4 regions of the Bacillus sp. ISL-46 genome follow, and region 4 is predicted to be linked to each of the others. Evidence: predicted binding sites of a transcription regulator. Region 4 holds the regulator's gene; each other region holds the start of a gene.

Region 1 (4,757 bases), on a different contig from region 4:
TCCTTGGTGTAAAAAACTACCCAATCGTGATTTTTCCCTTCGGATACCGGAATGCATCAGGTTTTCTGCGTATTGTCACCGCATAAGCAATAGTTAATGGTCCTACCCTGCCAGCAAACATAGTAAAAATTATCAATGCCTTGCCAAGTGATGATAATTCTGGTGTCAATCCCATTGATAGCCCGACTGTTGCAAAGGCAGAAGTAACCTCAAATACTATTGTTAAAAAATCTTGTCCGTGTTCAGAAATGGTTAGAATGAGTGTCATTAGCATGACGAGAAATAATCCACTAAATGTGACGGTTAATGCTTTATAAATCGTTTCATATTCAATCCGCTGACGGTAAAAAATAACATCCTCTTTCCCGCGAATTTGTGACCAAACAGCTCCAATGAGCGTTGTAAAAGTGGTGGTTTTGATCCCCCCGCCTGTCGACCCAGGCGATGCACCAACAAACATGAGTAACACAATTAATAATAATGATGATTGAGTTAGATCACCAATATTTAATGTGTTAGCCCCTGCTGTTCTTGCCGTAACAGATTGGAATAATGACCCAAGGATTTTCCCTGAAAACGACAATGGTTTTAGCGTTAATCCATTAGAATATTCAAGCAGTAATATACCAACTGTACCTACTACTATTAAAACGCTGCTCGTCATTAAGACAAGCTTTGTATGTAATGATAGCCGTTTTGAAACACGATATTCAAAAAGTTCGTTCATAACGATAAAGCCGATCCCACCTAAGATAATTAATGCACTAACGGTCAACGTAACGGTTGGATCGTCAACATAACTGGTTAAACTATGAAACTCCCCCATTAAGTCAAATCCTGCATTGTTAAAGTTGGAAATTGAATGGAAAATTCCATAATAAATCGCTTTTCCTATCGGCATGTCAAAGGAAAAACGGATAGATAAAAGCACAGCACCAAGGAACTCAATCACCGCTGTAAAAATTAAAATTCGTCTTACTAGCCGTACAATCCCCTCCATTGATAAATTATTTAAAGATTCTTGAAGTAGAAGCCTTTCTTTTAAAGATATTTTCTTCCCTAATAGGAAGGCAAAAAACGTTGCAAACGTCATAAATCCAAGTCCACCGACTTGAATCATACATAAAATAACCACTTGACCGAATATCGAAAATGTGGTCCCGGTATCTACGACAACTAAACCTGTTACGCATGTTGCAGAGGTTGCAGTGAACAGGGCGTTTAAAAATGACAAACCTTGCCCATTTGAAGTCGAAACCGGCATCGTAAGTAGAAATGTTCCTAGTAATATGATCAAACCAAAACCTAGAACAAGAATCTTTGGAGGATCTAGATATATTTTTTTGCGCAGAATAGTTCTCTCCCTTACTACTTTAATGTTATTTTTAACAAACAATTAATAATCATGTGTTATCTATGATCTTAATTTTTTTCTCCTTGTTCATGCCTCTATTTTTAAATATTGTAAATCTATAATACAGGAAAAATATACAATTACGAACAAAACATGTAAATTAAAGATGTGAATTGGTACACCTTAGAAAAATTTTTACCATGAGTGTGTCAAATGTGTGTCATAACTCACTGTTGATTGACTATATGTTGTTCTATAATACAAGAAGTAAAATTTTCCATGTTCATAAACACTCTTTATATAACGACTTTTTGAGGAAATAATAAAATAGCATGGGAATTGAAGGGGGATTGTTATGAAACAAGGGTCAAAACAACTATTTATACAAACTGGAAGTCTGTTAGCAGGTTTTATGGTTTGGGTACTGATATCATCACTAATGCCGTTTATTAAAGTAGATATCCAACTTACTTCATCTCAAATTGCATGGACTACGGCGGTCCCTATTATCCTCGGTTCACTTCTTCGAGTTCCGATTGGCTACTGGACCAATCGCTATGGAGCTCGAATTTTATTTACAATCAGCTTTATTATACTGCTCATTCCAATTGCGTTGTTAAGCTATGCTAATTCCTTATTAACATTAATCTTAGGAGGATTTTTACTAGGGATTGGCGGTGCTGTCTTTTCCATCGGTGTTACCTCTCTTCCCAAGTATTATGAAAAAACAAAGCATGGGTTTATTAACGGAATTTACGGGGCAGGAAATATTGGTACGGCAATTACTTCCTTTTCCGCACCCGTGCTTGCTACCGCCTATGGATGGAGAAACACCATTAAAATCTTCCTGATAGTTGTATTAATCTTTGCAATTTTAAACTTTATTTTTGGGGACAAAAAGGAACGAAAAGTTAACATTTCCTTACTCGATCAAACCAAAGGGGTATATAAAAATCCAAAACTTTGGTTTCTAAGTTTATTTTATTTTATCACGTTTGGTTCCTTCGTTGCTTTCACCATTTATTTACCATCGTTTTTAGTTAATCACTTTGAATTAGATAAAGTCGATGCAGGACTCCGGACAGCAGGTTTTATTGCTTTGGCAACCTTTTTTAGACCCATAGGTGGATGGTTGGGCGATAAAGTTAATCCTTTTCTTATTTTAATGGCTGTTTTCTTTAGCCTAACTTTTGCAGGATTTCTTTTGTCATTTACTCCATCACTGCCGATTTATTCCTTTGGTTGCTTATTAGTTGCTTTCTTTGCGGGAATTGGAAATGGCGCTATCTTTAAACTAGTCCCTTTATATTTTTCCAATCAAGCGGGTATTGTGAATGGAATTGTTTCTGCCATGGGAGGACTGGGTGGTTTTTTCCCGCCAATCATTCTCACGATTCTCTTTGATTGGACTGGTCATTATGCGATTGGGTTTATGTCCCTATCTGAATTTTCTTTAGCAAGTCTGGTTATCGTAGTATGGCTATATTATCAAGATAAGTTGGATATTTCTGCAAAGATTGTAAACCATGCCTTAGATGGTATTTGTGTAACCGATGTTACTGGCATTATTCAAAGCGTTAATCCCGCATTCACAAAAATCACTGGCTATAGTCAAGCAGAGGTAATCGGTAAAACCCCAAGTGTTCTTCAATCCGGTGAACATGACAACGAGTTTTACAAAAAAATGTGGTTTAGTTTAAAAACAGACGGGGTTTGGGAAGGTTATATTTGGAACAAACGCAAAAACAATGTAATTTATAGAGAATGGCTAACTATTACAGCCATTAAAGATGACGTAGGTGAAACAAAAAACTTTGTAGGTATGTTCTATGAAGATAACGAAAAATCCTAAAAAGGCAGTATAAAAGAGATCTTCCCCGTGGAGGTCTCTTTTTTTGTAACCTTGGGCAATTTATTACAACTTTTTGTCAACTTCCTTGAGTTCACAGTTCGTTCACTGTTTTTGTGACGTACGTCACAATATTCATGTTACTATCTGTTTTATAGTAATTACACAAACAACTAAAACTTTATAAAAATTAAAATTTGAACACAAATTAGGGGGAAATATAATGGCCAGAATTAATTATTGGAATCCAGAGGACGAAAAATTTTGGAACGCTGAAGGAAAAAAACATGCCCGACGAAATCTATGGATATCTGTACCATCATTGATGATCGCTTTTATCGTATGGCAGATATGGTCAGTCGTTGCCGTTAGACTTAACGACATCGGTTTCCATTTCACCGAAGAACAATTATTTACACTTGCAGCAGTTCCTGGTCTTGTCGGTGCGACACTTCGCTTTGTTTACACATTTGCAGTCGGCTCTATTGGTGGAAAAAACTGGACAGTGATTTCAACAGCAATCTTAGCAATTCCAGCGATTGGTATTGGCTTTGCAGTCCAAAATCCGGAAACACCATTTTCTATCATGTTATTGCTTGCAGCCCTTTGCGGACTAGGCGGAGGTAATTTCTCATCTTCGTCAGCAAATATTAGCTTTTTCTTTCCAAAAAAGGAAAAAGGGACAGCACTTGGTATTAATGGTGGTTTAGGAAACATGGGTGTATCTCTGTCGTTCAATTCGTTACACCATTAATTGTTACCTCAGGAACTTTTGCATTAGTTGGCGGCAAACAAGTTTTAGCAAATGGTCAGGAAGTTTGGTTACAGAACGCGGCATTTATTTGGGTGATTCCTATTGTCATCTTGACAGTTTTAGCAATGTTTAAGATGGATAATGTACCAGGTGCAAAACAATCAGTTTCGGAACAATTTGTGATTGTAAAACGGAAACATACTTGGATTATGGCAGCCCTATATGTAGCAACCTTTGGTTCATTCATTGGTTATTCAGCGGCATTTCCGCTTTTATTAAGATCACAATTCCCTGAGCATATATCACTTGCCTTTCTTGGTGCATTAGTGGCCGCAGCTTCAAGACCTGTTGGTGGTTGGATGGGAGACAAACTTGGGGGTGCAAAGGTAACTTCCTATGTTTTAGTCATCATGGGAATTGGCGCTGCAGGGGTTATTTATTTCCTAAACGGAAAACAATTTGCTGGATTTTTATTATCCTTCTTAATTCTGTTCGTTGCATCTGGTATTGGTTCAGGCTCGACTTTCCAAATGATTCCGAACCTTTTTATTCCTAAAGAAGCAGCACCTGTAATTGGGTTTTCAGCGGCATTTGCAGCCTATGGTTCATTCTTTATTCCTAAACTTTTCGGGTGGTCAGTTAAGGCGACGGGCACTCCTGTTACAGCTTTTTACTTCTTTATTGCTTTTTATGTAGTAGCATTTGGACTCAACTGGTATTTCTATCAAAGAAAAGCTACAGCAACTAAATCAATAACACAACAAGTCGGATAAATCCGGCTTGTTTTATTTTATTAAACT
Region 2 (4,757 bases), on a different contig from region 4:
TCCAGCAATTAACGCACTCATATCCAATGAGAAAATTGTTTTATCCTTGAGTCCTTCCGGTACATCTTTCCTAACTATCCTTTGTGCCAACCCTTCCACAATAGCAGTTTTCCCTACACCAGGTTCACCGATTAAAACAGGATTATTCTTTGTTTTCCTTGATAATATCCGAATTACATTGCGGATTTCAGAATCACGGCCAATAACTGGATCCATTTTTCCTTCTTTAACCTCAGCAACAAGATCCCGTCCATATTTTTTTAGTGCTTCGTATCCTGCTTCTGGATTTTGTGATGTCACTCTTTGGTTCCCCCTAATTTCTTTAATTGCTTGCAAAACTTTGTCTGGTTGAATTCCAACGTTTTGTAAAAGCCTTCGCATTTCTGAATCCTTCGCGTAGACTGCAGCTAACAGAATATGTTCAACCGATAAATACTCATCAGAAAACTTTTTGGCAAACTCCTCGGCACTGACAAAAAGTTTTTGCAGCTTGGCTGTGATATAAAGTTTTCCCTGTTCAACCCCACTTCCCGTAACCTCTGTTTTTTTAGCAAGAGCAGCAGTAAGGTTCTTTCTAATTTTTTCGGGAGGGATACCTGACTTTTCTAATATAGAAGAAATGAGACTATCTTCTTGATCCATTAAACATAAAAACAAATGGGGTTCATCAATCTCTTGATGATTTTTTTTGACAGCTAGCGACTGAGCATCCATTAGCCCCTTTTGTAACCTTTCTGTCATTCGATTCATGTCCATTTTTTATCACACCCTTTTTGACCAATTTTGACCTTTCCTTTTATTATAAAACTTCATATATAAAAAGTAAATTTTTGCAAAGAAGAAAAACAGCAAAAATTGCCCACAAACGCCAAGGCCGCAGGCAAAAGAAAAAGCCACCCCATGGATGACTTTTCCTTATTTATTTATGGTTTCCGCTGATATGTCCAAACACGTTCATCATTTGATGTTTCAGGAAATGTATCCCCTGCTTTTAGCTTTATTTTTTTGGGATTATTAACAGGGCTTTCCGTGTCACCGATTTCAACATACACACCATTATTAGGTGCTTTTTTTCCTGATTTAAACTGATGATTTTGACCCATTTTTTTCCCTCCTTCTATTCTACATCTTTATTATTACCTTTTTGTTAGCGGCTCATTATTGGAATTTTTTGCAAATTATCTTATTAGTCGACATTATTTCCTAAGAAATACGCAAAGATTCTTCAAACTTTGACGATTGTATGAACTTATCGCTCATTTGTTGCTAATTATTCTTTGTTAACAATATAATTATAGTATTATCTAGCAAATTAAACCTTGACTGTCATTTTTTAAAATCAAATGAGCATTGAATTCGTACCTTTAAAGGTGGTTATGAGTATGCAGTCAGTAAAAGAAATGCCGGTAACACTGTCCCATCTTTTTGATACCGTTCACCATATAAAAAAAATTGAAAAAGGTACCTTTTTATTTCAAGAAGGATCTGTAGCCGATGAATTGTATATTGTTCAAAGTGGCATTCTTCAAATCAGCAAGATCATCCCTGATGGAAGAGAACTTACGTTAAGAATGTGCTCGCGTGGTGATTTTGTTGGTGAATTAAACTTATTTTCCCCTTCTTCAAGATATTTATTAAGTGCACGTGTTGTCGAGAGTGGTGAAGTTGCCGTTATTATGAAAGACACGCTTGAAGAAAAACTCTCGCAAAATCTGGCACTTTCATTTGAATTCATAAAGTGGATGAGTCAGCAACATCGAAAAACTCAAACTAAGTTTCGTGATTTGGTTCTTCATGGAAAAAAAGGGGCTCTTTATTCCACACTTATTCGAATTACCAATAGTTATGGAATTAAAACCCATAAAGGAATATTAATTGAATTACCACTAACCAATCAAGAGTTAGCCAATTTTTGTGGTACATCAAGAGAAGTAGTAAATCGCTTGTTGAGCGATTTACGAAAGGCCGGTATCCTGTCAATTGATAAAGGAACAATTACTATTCATGATTTAGAGTATTTAAAACGGGAAATTGATTGTGAAGATTGTCCAACCGAAATCTGTAAAGTTGATTAGAATTGCTGCTGGCAAACAACTTAAAATAAAGCAAAAAAATCGGTCATATCGACCGATTTTTTTATTTTAATAAGATTATTTGAATGGCCATGATCGTAAAGAATATAGCTGAATTTATTATTTCGTAAATGCCAATTTGTTTAGGCGATAATGGTTTCCCATAAAATATAATAGCTCTCAGAAGACTTGGGATAAATGCTATTGCAACGATCCAAAAGCCAACTCTGAACCACACTGCCACTAAAAGAAAATGGTAAATCCATGAAATCCATTTAAATTGGGTATTCTTCTTCTCCCTAATCATTGTTTTGACATAAAAAGTACAGCCCACAAAAAACAGGACCGAAGTTACAAAGGTGAAAACAAGCGTCTCTATGTTCATAACACCGTGTTCTAAATAACTGCTTGCTAATCCAGCAACTGAAAAGGCAAAAATAGCAGAGAGATCATTCATAAAAGCACGGTCTTGATTTTTGGAAGTAAAGTAAGCATTTATTATAAAAAACGGAATCATTAGAAGACCAAAATAAAAAATAGTTGGTCTTTCCAAAAGTGGATTAAGTAAAAGTAATAGGGATGGAATCATATATACAAGTGTCCATTTAGTATAAAACTGAAGTTTTTTCTTTTTAAATAAAAGAAGCATCGGATAGGTCGCCAAGTATAATAGGAGCCATCCAAAGAAAAATGGAACATGCTTCCACATAAACCCTCCTTCAATGACACCAAGCCAAAAAGGGATGATTAGCATTGCCCATGCACCATGTTGTTTCGGTAAAAATAACTTCATCATTTTCACTCCTCTTCCTTGACTAACCTAAATATAAGCCAGCTTAGCGGAAAAATAAGTGAAACACATCACATAATTACAGTAAAAAAGAAGGACTCCGCCTTCTTTTTGTGACAAAATTGTTTAGGTTAAAATGGAAGTACAGCAAATCTATATCATCTACTAGGTAACTTCAATCATCTCTAGGTCGGTTATCCAATGAGTGATTGCTGTATTTCCATTAAAGACCTATAATTCTATTTTAACAAACATAATATCCCCTAATTTGTATTGTAGAGTATATCCATATTTCTAGCTGTGATAAAAGTAACAGATTTGACAATTTTATTAACTTTTTTGATTAATTTTATGAACAAGCTCCTGAAGTAATTGCTCAATCCAGATTAATGCACCTTCATCGTTGATATGAAAGCTGGGCACATTGATTCTTGATGTGATTTGCTTCTGCATTTCTTCTTTCCAATACACAATTGCAGAAACATTACTTACGGTGTCTAACAAAGAAAGGTCACTTTCATCTCTTAATAGCAGTAACTTCGGGAAGGACTTTAACTTATAGCCTTCGATTAATATTACATCTGGATGAAAGAATTTCATTAACTCGATCTGATCTTCTAGTGATGGATAGAAATTGTCAGCCCGTAACATTAAACTTCCATCTCCTTCAACAATCGAGGCAAGCGCACCTGCATTTAAATGTTTTTCTGTATCTTTCTGCGGCATGGCTGCGAGCCTGCCTCCATGACCATGATGCTTAATTGTAACTGTTTTAAGTCCTTTTTTTACTAAGTCTTCGATCAGTTTGGATGTTATGGTGGTTTTCCCACTATTTTGATAACCAACCACCTGAAAGATGACAGGCTTTACCACGGCCACATACTGCCAACCTGGTCTTCAAGCAGGAGGACATCGACTTCACAACCGGCTGTAAAGCCTCTAGTTCCGCCTGGAAGAATCATCAACGAATTAGCTCCAGAAAGGCTCATTATAATGTTAGACTTGTCAAGTCCACTCGGTTTTGCCTTTAGTCTTCCCGCATCTATAAACGTAGAACTTCGGACAAACCTTGTAAACGGATTGGCTTTAGGAAAATCGACTTCTAAAAGAGCTTGTTCTTTACGAAGGTGAGGTTTTTCTGAAAAAAGCATCCTACGGATAATTGGGCGGGCAAACAATTCAAAGCCTACATAACAAGCCGAAGGATTACCCGAGAGTCCAAAGAGAAGCTTCCCATTGTGCTGTGCAACCGTCGTCACACTTCCAGGGCGCATGGCAACTTTATTAAAGAAAACCTCTGCCCCAAGCTTTTCATAGATAGCAGGCAGATAATCAAAATCCCCAACTGAAACCCCGCCGGTGGTAATTAATAAGTCTACTTCATTTATTGCTTTTTGGACTGCTTCAAAGCAAGTGTCGAATTCATCAGGAAGCTTTCCAAAATAGTGAACAATGGCTCCCGCTCTTTCAATTTGAGCTGCAATCATATGGGAATTACTATTACGAATTTTTCCTGGAACTAAGGCTTCATTTACTTCTAAAAGCTCTGTCCCTGTTGCAAACAAACCAACACGTGGCTTTTTCGCAACGGACACTCGTTCATATCCAAACGTAGCAAGCATTGCTTGAATTCCAGGATTTATCAATGTACCTTTTTTCACCAAAACTTCACCCTGCTTGGCATCTTCACCACTGAACGAAACGTTATCCCCCTCTTTAAAGCTGCGTTTAATGGACATATATGGGATTCCATCCTTTTCGTAAGCCTTAGCCACCTCAAACATAACGACAGCATCTGTTCCTACTGGCATCATTGCGCCAGTCATAATTCTAACAGCTTGGTGCTCTCCAATTACTTTAGTAGAAACCATTCCCGCGCCGATGTGATCGACCAC
Region 3 (4,757 bases), on a different contig from region 4:
AATGGGAAGTTTTAAGAAATGAGCTCTTCGAACCATTTCCTAATTAAGTTACCTTTATCATAACTTAGGTGGAACTTGTGTGGAAGTTGTGAAGATGGGCCAAAGGGCAAAAAAAAATAGATTGGTGTCAGCACCAATCAAAATTATGGGAAGTTTTAAGAAATGAGTTGTTTGAACCATTTCCATATTAACTTGTTTATAATCATAAGAAAAAGATATGTAGAACTTATAGTGAAGTTGTGTGGAAGTTGTGAAGATTTCAACAGACCAGTGTATTTTATAAAGGCCTGCGCCCATTTAAGGATTAAAAGAATAATGATCACAACTGCTACTGGATTAGTGGCGGGTTTTGTTTTAGAACAAGCAGAATTAATGTTATGATAACGTTATTGCTCTCCAGTTGATTTGTAAGGCAAGATATTGTCTAAAATATTTTTATAGGATAAAAAACAGATGGGATGACACGATGAATAAAGAAGTCAGTCTTAAGGTGAAAACAAAGTTTGTAAATAAATTTAAAAGCGGCTATCCACTTATTTCTAAGGAAGCCATTATAAATGTGAACGACCTCGTAGAAGAGGGGTCCATTGTTAAATTGGTCGATGATAGAAATATATTTATTGCCAAAGGCTATTATGGTAAACAAAATAAGGGTCTTGGCTGGGTGTTGAGCAGAAAAGAAAATGACTCTTTTGATCAACGTTTTTTTGAGAAAATGCTAAAAGAAGCGATTAAGGAAAGAGAATCATTTTATCAAAGTTCAGAAACTACCGCGTTTCGAGTGTTTAATGGTGAAGGCGATGGAATCGGTGGTTTGACGATTGATTACTTTGCTGGCTATTATTTATTAACTTGGTACAGCAAGGGTATCTATCATTTTCGAGACTATATCATTCAAGCTTTAAAGGAACTGGTTGAATTCCAGGGGATTTATCAGAAAAAGCGTTTTGATGAAAAAGGGCAATACATCGAGGAAGATGACTTTGTCGCAGGTGAAAGAGGTCAGTTCCCGCTTATTGTCAAAGAAAATGGCGTCAACTTTGCAATATATTTAAATGAAAGCGCCATGGTCGGGGTGTTTTTAGACCAACGGGATGTAAGGCGCACAATCCGAGATGTGTATGCAAACGGTAAGACAGTTTTAAATACTTTCTCTTATACGGGGGCTTTTTCCGTGTTTGCAGCTCTAGGAGGAGCAACGAAAACAACAAGTGTAGACCTGGCAAATCGGAGTAAGAGTAAAACGATTGAGCAGTTTAGTGTAAATGGTGTGGACCATGAAACACAAGCAATTATTGTTGAGGATGTATTCAAGTACTTTAAATATGCAGTCAAGAAACAGTTGAAGTTTGATATGGTCATCCTTGATCCGCCGAGCTTTGCCCGGTCAAAGAAATTTGTCTTTAGTGCGGAAAAGGACTACAAGAATCTTCTAATCGAAGCGATTGCCATAACTGCGGACAACGGAACCATTGTTGCATCCACAAACAGCAGCGCTTTTGGGATGGATAAATTCAAGAGCTTTATCGATGCTGCCTTTAAAGAATCTGGCAGCCGGTACAAACAATTGGAAGAATTTTCACTTCCCGTCGATTTCAAAACCGTCAAAGAATTTCCAGAAGGGGACTACTTGAAGGTAGTATTTATTAAAAAAATAAGATAAGAATGGTGCCTGACACCCACATGCATTGAAATGTAGGGGAGGGCCTTTTTTTATTTTTCAGGGTGTTGTAAATCCCATTTTTGCAATATAATAGAGGGAAGATGTTCACGAAATTGTCAAAAAATGCTACTTTCTTAACTTACATATATATATATAATCATTTCTGGGGGGAAGCGATATGATTAGAGCGGCTATTGCTGGTGTTGTTGGTTTTGTGCTTATTTTTATCGAGTCGATGATTGTGATGAAGCTAAAAGGCCTTGAAACGATTGAATTTGGCGGGTTGGCTCCGTTCATTAATGTCTGGGCTATGAATTTCTTTTTCATGTTTGCCATCCTTACACAGTTAACCAATTGGTATATGAACAAAGAAAGTTTAAAAGAAGATAAAAGTTTTTAGTATTAAAAAAAGCGACGCAATCTGGTAGGATGACCAAGACTGCGTCGCTTTTTGTTTGGATTAAACATTATGTTTTACAGTTTTATTCCCTTTAAATGCTGTGTTGCGAATGAATGGGATAACCCAACGGTCAAGACCGATGCGGCCCGCATTATAGCCTGAGAAAAGAATAATTGCTCCTAAGAAAAGATCTGTTGGAATATGTGATACGGTTCCTGCTAAGAAAAATGAAAAGTTCATCACAAGGCCAAAGAACATGGCGGCAGTTGTTAAACATCCAAGAATAAGTCCAAGTCCGATTAAGAATTCACCTAGTGGGACGATCGTGTTAAAAATATCAACGTTTGGTAAGGCGAAATGCTTTAAGAAATCAACATACCAGCCATAAACCATCGCACCGTCTGGACCTTTCACTGGATTAGCGATTGCCCCTTTTAGATAGCCAGAAGCATCAAAACCGCCTGATAATTTGTGGAACCCAGCTGTTATCCAAGAATACCCCATATATAAGCGAAGAACAGTTAAAATTCCAGCGGCAACTTTGTTTTCCCTTAACCAACTTACTACCATGTGAAACACTCCTTTGTTAATTAAATTTTATTTGTTTGTTTGTTCGTTAACTACATTGTTACTATACCAAACTTATTTTGAAATAAGGGTAAATTGTTCACTATTTCACATATTCGTAAAAAAGTTGTGAACATTTTATTAACAGAGTCTTGAACTCCATTACTTCCTATTTAATAAGAAAAATGCTTGGAAATGCTCCAAGCATTTTTAACGTCATTCTGCGTGTGAATTAACCTAAATACTTTTCTAAAGGGTTCCAGTAATTCGCTCCCCATCCAGCTGCAAGATGTTCTCCTTCAGCCTCAGGAAAACCTATGTGGTCGAAAACCAAAAGGGTTTTTGAGTCTTGTTCTTTTAGCTCAAACTTAGCAATAGAGTAAACACCCTCTGGCCAGTTCGCTACTCGCCAAGCTTGTACTATTCGCACACCTGGAACAAGTTCAATGTTTCTTCCAAGAATCATGCCGCCAAAACACGAAAAAGTACCGCCAGCTTCGGGACTGATTTCTGTAGGTGCACCTCCCGTCATTTCGCTGAATTGTTTCGAATCTGTGAGTGCTTCATATATAAGTCCAGGGCTGGCATTGAAAACTACTTCTTGATGAATTGTTTTAGTCATTTTTTATTCCTCCAATATATTATTCAGTAGAAAAGGTTATTTATTTTATATAAAAATTAATGCATGGGCATTTCGGACCATGGATCTACACCTGGATCGTTGCCTTCTGCAAAATCTTTAATGCGGGGCATGTAATGTGACCATCCTTGTTGGTGCGATGGGACTTCTTCAACTGGCAAGTCATAATGAGTTAAAACTAAATTTGTGCCATTTTCTTTCGGAGTCAGTTTGAATTCCACCTTACTTGAACCAGGTGGAACGAGCTTTGATTTTTCCCAGCCCCAAGACATGACGATTTTTTCATAAGGAACAATTTCTACATATTCGCCCATGGCAATATCGCTGCCATTCACATCAATTCGATATTTACCACCGATTTTTGGTTCGAGCAGGATATGTCTCCCCATCCAGCGAACCATTTTGTCCGCATCAGTAAAGAACGAAAATAATGTTTCTGGGCGGGCTTCAATAAATATTTCTTTTGTGATGATTTCATTATTGGTCTGATTCATTTTTTCTCCTTTCTTCCTCTTCGGCAGCTTCTTTCAAACGAAGTAAACTATCATCCCAAAAACGGTCAATATACTGCTTTAATTCAGAAAAACCGTCCCTTCTAATACCGTAGTACCGTTTCGTTCCGTCTCTCCGAACTATAACTAGGCCGGATTGTTCGAGAACTTTGAGATGCTGAGAAACTGCTGGAGCTGAAATGTCAAAATGTGAGGCAATCGCGCTGGAGGTCATTTCTCCATCACGAACGAGATAGAGTATATCTCGACGTCTAGGTTCTGCTAATGCATGAAGGACTTTTTCAATCATATCGTTATTTTAGCGCACACTTAATTAAGTGTCAACTTAATTAAGTGCTAGTCATGTTAGTATCTTTTGGCAAAAAAGATGAATATATGAATTCATAAGAGGATTGTAATTTTTTCCAAAAAAGAACTTGATAAAACTAATGGTATTAGTTAATATGAAACTAATGATATTAGTTTAAGGGGATGTGAGACTATGAGGATGATCAAAAATGGGTACTTGTATCAAGTTACATTCATGGCGAATGTTTTTCCGGTCAACTGCTATTTGGTGGAGGAAGAGGACGGGTTAACGTTAATTGATGCAGCGCTTGGCTTTTGTGCCAAAGGCATTATGAAGGCGGCTGAATCAATTGGAAGGCCGATCACCAAAATTGTGTTGACGCATGCGCATGAAGACCATGTCGGGGCGTTGGATGCAATAAAAGAAATCCTGCCAGATGTACCGGTTTATATTTCGAAGCGAGACAACAGACTAATGAATGGCGATCGATCACTTGATCCTCAGGAGGCACAAACCCCGATTAAAGGCGGTGTACCGAAAAAATTAAAAACGCGGGCCAATCTATTATTGAAGGAAGGCGACCTGATTGGTTCGTTAACAGCGATCGAAACGCCAGGACATACACCAGGTTCCATGTCATTTTTAGATTTGCGGACCAAGGCGTTGATAGCAGGTGATTCCTTTCA
Region 4 (4,757 bases):
TCAGGACCATCGCACCTTTTAATACGGGCTGCGGAGCAAGGGCTGTAAACTTAGCCCCGACATAGGAGCCAATCATCGTTCCTCCTACCACTTCAACTAACAGGGTTAAATTCAGGTATCCTTCGAAATAGTAGCCGATTCCTCCTGCTAAAGCGATCGGCAAAATAACGAGCATTGTTGTACCCACTGATTGCTTAAGCGAAAGTCCCATGATGACCAGCAATCCGATTTGAATGAACGGTGCAGCACCTATCCCAAATGTACCAGACAACAATCCGGTAACCAACCCGACAACTGCCGCTTTCTTAATGAGAAACAGGTTGCCAGGTTTCACTTTTTTGTTGTTTGCCTTTATTTTTTGAACAATAAATAAGCGAACAACCAAGATCACAGCCGACAAAAATAACATCCCCGCTGTTAACCAATGCAAAGAATGAGTCGGAATCAAACTGGCTAGTTTTGAACCTAAATAGGAGGCAGCTGCCCCAAATCCGCCGACGATTAAACCCGTTTTAATTGAGATATTTCCTTGACGAAAATGGCTGTAGGCACCTGACATGCTAGTAAATACCATCGCTGCTAGTGATGTCCCTAACGCCATATGTATTGGTACTCCAAAAATAACTGTTAAGATGGCAATAATAAAGCCAGAGCCGCCTGCCCCGACAAATCCTAATAAAATCCCAAGCACAAACATCGTCAGCACAATCGCCAACTTCATCCCCTCCGATTGCAAAACCCTAGATGTCCTTCTAGGAAATGTTTTATTACTTACCTAAGGACGGGGTCATACCGACAAAATGAGTCAGTTCACCATCGATTTTGTCCTTATTTTACCCACTGATTTGAAAAAGAAAAAACTATCATTCATTATTGTACTAAAAATTTAAAAGATATATTGGAATTATGCCCTAATTTCCAAAATTTGAAAGACTACCTCAACTAGGTTGAGGTAGTCTTCCCTTAAAAGCTAGATTTTACTCGACCTAAGCAAGCACTGGTTGTTTTGCTTCTGCTAATGCTGATAGGCGTTGCTTAATTTCCTCAACATTGATAATTTTTTGGGCTACCCCTGTTTCCATTGCAGTATACGCAACCGCGGTTGCTACCTGTGCTGCGACCCGAGGGTCAAATGGATCTGGAATGACATAATCGGCATGGAGCTCATCCTCTGAAATTAAACCAGCAATTGCATAAACCGCGGCGAGCTTCATTTCCTCGTTGATTTCCTTTGCACGGACATCTAAAGCACCGCGGAAAATTCCTGGGAATGCAAGCACATTATTAACCTGGTTCGGAAAATCAGAACGTCCTGTACCCACTACAAGTGCTCCTGCTTCTTTGGCCACATCCGGCATAATTTCCGGTACCGGGTTGGCCATGGCAAAGATTATCGGGTCACGGTGCATAGAACCAACCATTTCCTTCGTAACGGCCCCAGCTGCTGATACCCCCACAAACACATCTGCGTCAACAAGCGCATCGGCTAACGTTCCTTGTTTTTGCTCGCGATTTGTGATTTGTGCCATTTCATCTTTGAATCGATTCATTCCAACCGGGCGGCCTTCATAAATAATTCCTTTTGTATCACATAAAATAACATCCTTCACGCCCATATGTAGCATAAGTTTAACAATCGCTACTCCTGCTGCACCTGCTCCATTTACTGCAACACGAATATCTTCAATTTTTTTATCCGCTAATTTTAATGCGTTGATTAAACCAGCCGCTGTTACAATCGCTGTTCCATGCTGGTCATCATGAAAAACAGGAATATCACAGGCTTTGCGGAGGCGGTCTTCAATATCAAAGCATTGCGGCGCAGCAATATCCTCCAAGTTCACTCCGCCAAATGTTGGTTCTAGCAATTTGACGGTTTCTACGATCTGGTCTGTATCAGTTGTGGCCAAGCAAATGGGAAAAGCATCAACATCTGCGAATGATTTGAATAACACGGCCTTTCCTTCCATCACAGGCATCGCAGCTTTTGGTCCAATGTTCCCAAGCCCCAGGACTGCTGTCCCATTGGATACAACTGCAACTAGATTGCCCTTTGAGGTATAATCATAGACTTTATTTTCGTCTGCATAAATGTCCAAACATGGCTCTGCCACACCAGGTGAATAGGCTAGGCTTAAATCTTTTGCATTATGTACTGCAACCTTTGAATAGATTCCAACCTTTCCTTGATGCTCCTTATGCATTTTTAACGCTTCATCTCGTAAAATTGACATTGGATTTCCCCACTTTCCGAATTAGTAACCGCTTGCACTTTATCTATCTAAATCTTAGTGCATAGGTCAATATTTTGATAGATTATGTAATTAAAAAAAGCAGGGATTTAATCATACAAAAGGCTTTCCACAAATTTTGTGGAAAGCCTTATTAACTAATTATTCTTCATCTATTTCCACCGTTGGATAATGCTTTAAAAAGTAGACTAGCGATTGAAGCTCCACAGCCAAGTCAATATGATGGACCCTTATTAATGGTGGAACATTTAACCTTGCCGGAGTGAAATTTAAGATCCCTTTTACATTCGCTTGGACCAGTCGATCGGTTATCATTTGTGCGGCAGGAGCCGGAACCGTTAATATCGCCACTGAAATATTAGTTTCTGATAACACCTTCTCTAAATCATCCATAGGATGAACGGGTACCTCGCGAATCATGGTTCCCATTTTGTCGGGATCCACATCGAAGGCGCATTCTATTTTTGTGTTATTATTTTTTAAAAAGTTATAGTTTAAAAAGGCAGTCCCAAGATTTCCGACTCCTATTAAGGCAACCTTAGTTAATTCATCCTGATCTAAGGTCTTTCGGAAGAAGGATATTAAGTAATTAACATTATACCCATAGCCCTTTTTTCCTAACGCACCGAAATAGGAAAAGTCGCGGCGAATCGTTGCTGAGTCTACCTTTACTGCTTCACTCAATTCCGCTGAAGAGACCCTTTGCTTGCCGGAACTATGCAGGTTTTTTAGAAATCGATAATAGAGGGGCAGCCGTTTTGCTGTCGCCTGTGGTATTTTCGTTGTTTCATTACTCATAATCTCCCACACCCCATGAATGGTTTAGTTAAAAATTTATTTAACTCTTTCATCTCTTTTAAAATCACCGTTTTTACCGCCTGTTTTTTCGACAAGATACGTCGGTCCAATTACCATACCTTTATCAACGGCTTTACACATATCATAAACTGTTAAGGCACATGCGGATGCGGCTGTTAACGCTTCCATTTCCACTCCTGTGTTCCCCTTCGTTTTAACGGCTGCAGCAATATATAATTGATAATTCTCATCCTTATCCTGTTCCCAAGAGAAAGAAATATTAACACCTGTTAATGGAATCGGATGGCACATTGGAATCAAATCCCATGTCTTCTTTGCTGCCATGACAGCTGCTACCTGGGCCACTGCTAAGACATCGCCCTTCTTCATCTCATTATTAGTTATTTTATCATAAATTTCTTTACTAACGGTAATGCTGGAATGAGCAAGCGCCGTACGTGCCGTTTCCGGCTTATCACTGACGTCGACCATTTTTGCTCTGCCTTCTTCATTAAAATGCGTAAATTCTGCCATATAAAAAATCCTCCCATCAAATCATACACTATTTTTCCTTATATGTGTGTGAAACTTTGAACTAAATATTACATTTTATGTCGATTTAGGACCCTTACTCCGCTAATATGGCGAGCAGTTTATTGCCGACATACCGGGAATAAGGTACACTAATCCTATGTAATAGAGGTGAATGAGAATGATTTTGCTACAGGTTAATCAATTACAAAAATATTATGGTGCTGACCTTATTTTATCGAATATTAAGCTCGAATTACAAACTCGGGACCGTGTTGCCCTTGTTGGACGCAATGGGGCGGGAAAATCGACATTGTTGAAGATTATAGCCGGACACTTGTCGCATGATGGCGGAGAAATCATCAAGCCAAAAGAAGTGACGATTGGCTATTTAGCTCAAAATACTGGGTTAGAATCATCATTATCCATATGGGATGAAATGCTGACGGTTTTTGAACCGCTGCGATTGATGGAAAAACAACTCCGCACACTTGAAGAACAAATGGCTGATCCTCTTGTTTTTGAAGACAGTGGCAGGTACGAAAGGATCCTAAAAGAGTACGATCATCTTCAGGTGAAATTTAAAGAACAGGGAGGGTATCAATATGAGGCAGAGATGCGCTCCGTCCTTCATGGGCTGAATTTCCATGACAAATCCTTGATGATATCTAGTTTAAGCGGCGGTCAGAAAACTCGTCTAGCCCTTGGTAAACTCTTGTTAACCAGGCCTGATATCCTAATATTGGATGAGCCCACAAACCACCTTGATATTGATACGCTTTCCTGGCTGGAGCAATATTTACAAAGTTATCATGGGGCGATTTTGATCGTTTCCCATGACCGCTATTTTTTAGATAAAGTTGTTACTCAAGTTTATGAAGTATCCCGTAAGCAAATCCAAAGGTTTACAGGCAACTATAGTTCTTACCTTGATCAAAAGGCGGCAAATTATGAGCGTGATTTAAAGCTTTTCGAAAAACAACAGCAAGAGGTCGCTGATCTCCAAGACTTTATCAACCGCAATTTAGCGCGGGCATCGACAACCAAACGAGCCCAAAGCCGGCGTAAAAAGCTTGAAAAGATGGAGATGATGGATCGTCCATTAGGCGATGAAAAGTCTGCTTCCTTCACGTTTGAAATTGAAAAACAAAGCGGAAATGATGTTTTAACAGTGGA

What was found. The regulator Rex, encoded in region 4, represses fermentation and respiration genes when NADH is low (regulators of the CRP and FNR family bind a similar motif). The targets are predictions, from matches to a motif close to TTGTGAAATATTTCACAA.
Region 1: the regulator Rex is predicted to act here: its motif matches at 1,521-1,538, upstream of J7E67_RS21280 (nitrate/nitrite transporter).
Region 2: the regulator Rex is predicted to act here: its motif matches at 2,922-2,939, upstream of J7E67_RS11755 (YwiC-like family protein).
Region 3: the regulator Rex is predicted to act here: its motif matches at 2,727-2,744, upstream of J7E67_RS07760 (DoxX family membrane protein).

The regions. Positions count from the first base shown of each region.
Region 1 covers NZ_JAGGQR010000045.1:137,349-142,105, reverse strand. Annotated here, with positions in the region: gene J7E67_RS21285 (TrkH family potassium uptake protein) at 17-1,354, opposite strand; gene J7E67_RS21280 (nitrate/nitrite transporter) at 1,710-3,206, shown strand; partial or broken gene J7E67_RS21275 (MFS transporter) at 3,427-4,730, shown strand.
Region 2 covers NZ_JAGGQR010000017.1:23,595-28,351, forward strand. Annotated here, with positions in the region: gene clpB (ATP-dependent chaperone ClpB) at 1-756, opposite strand, end outside; gene J7E67_RS11745 (YjzC family protein) at 924-1,103, opposite strand; gene J7E67_RS11750 (Crp/Fnr family transcriptional regulator) at 1,383-2,075, shown strand; gene J7E67_RS11755 (YwiC-like family protein) at 2,137-2,868, opposite strand; gene mobB (molybdopterin-guanine dinucleotide biosynthesis protein B) at 3,193-3,741, opposite strand; gene J7E67_RS11765 (molybdopterin molybdotransferase MoeA) at 3,729-4,757, opposite strand, start outside.
Region 3 covers NZ_JAGGQR010000013.1:150,079-154,835, forward strand. Annotated here, with positions in the region: gene J7E67_RS07750 (class I SAM-dependent rRNA methyltransferase) at 467-1,663, shown strand; gene J7E67_RS07755 (hypothetical protein) at 1,842-2,063, shown strand; gene J7E67_RS07760 (DoxX family membrane protein) at 2,124-2,633, opposite strand; gene J7E67_RS07765 (SRPBCC family protein) at 2,863-3,252, opposite strand; gene J7E67_RS07770 (SRPBCC family protein) at 3,309-3,764, opposite strand; gene J7E67_RS07775 (ArsR/SmtB family transcription factor) at 3,748-4,071, opposite strand; gene J7E67_RS07780 (MBL fold metallo-hydrolase) at 4,264-4,757, shown strand, end outside.
Region 4 covers NZ_JAGGQR010000002.1:1,234-5,990, reverse strand. Annotated here, with positions in the region: gene J7E67_RS01030 (sulfite exporter TauE/SafE family protein) at 1-715, opposite strand, end outside; gene ystJ (NADP-dependent malic enzyme) at 987-2,234, opposite strand; gene J7E67_RS01020 (redox-sensing transcriptional repressor Rex) at 2,394-3,050, opposite strand; gene moaC (cyclic pyranopterin monophosphate synthase MoaC) at 3,087-3,584, opposite strand; gene J7E67_RS01010 (ABC-F family ATP-binding cassette domain-containing protein) at 3,763-4,757, shown strand, end outside.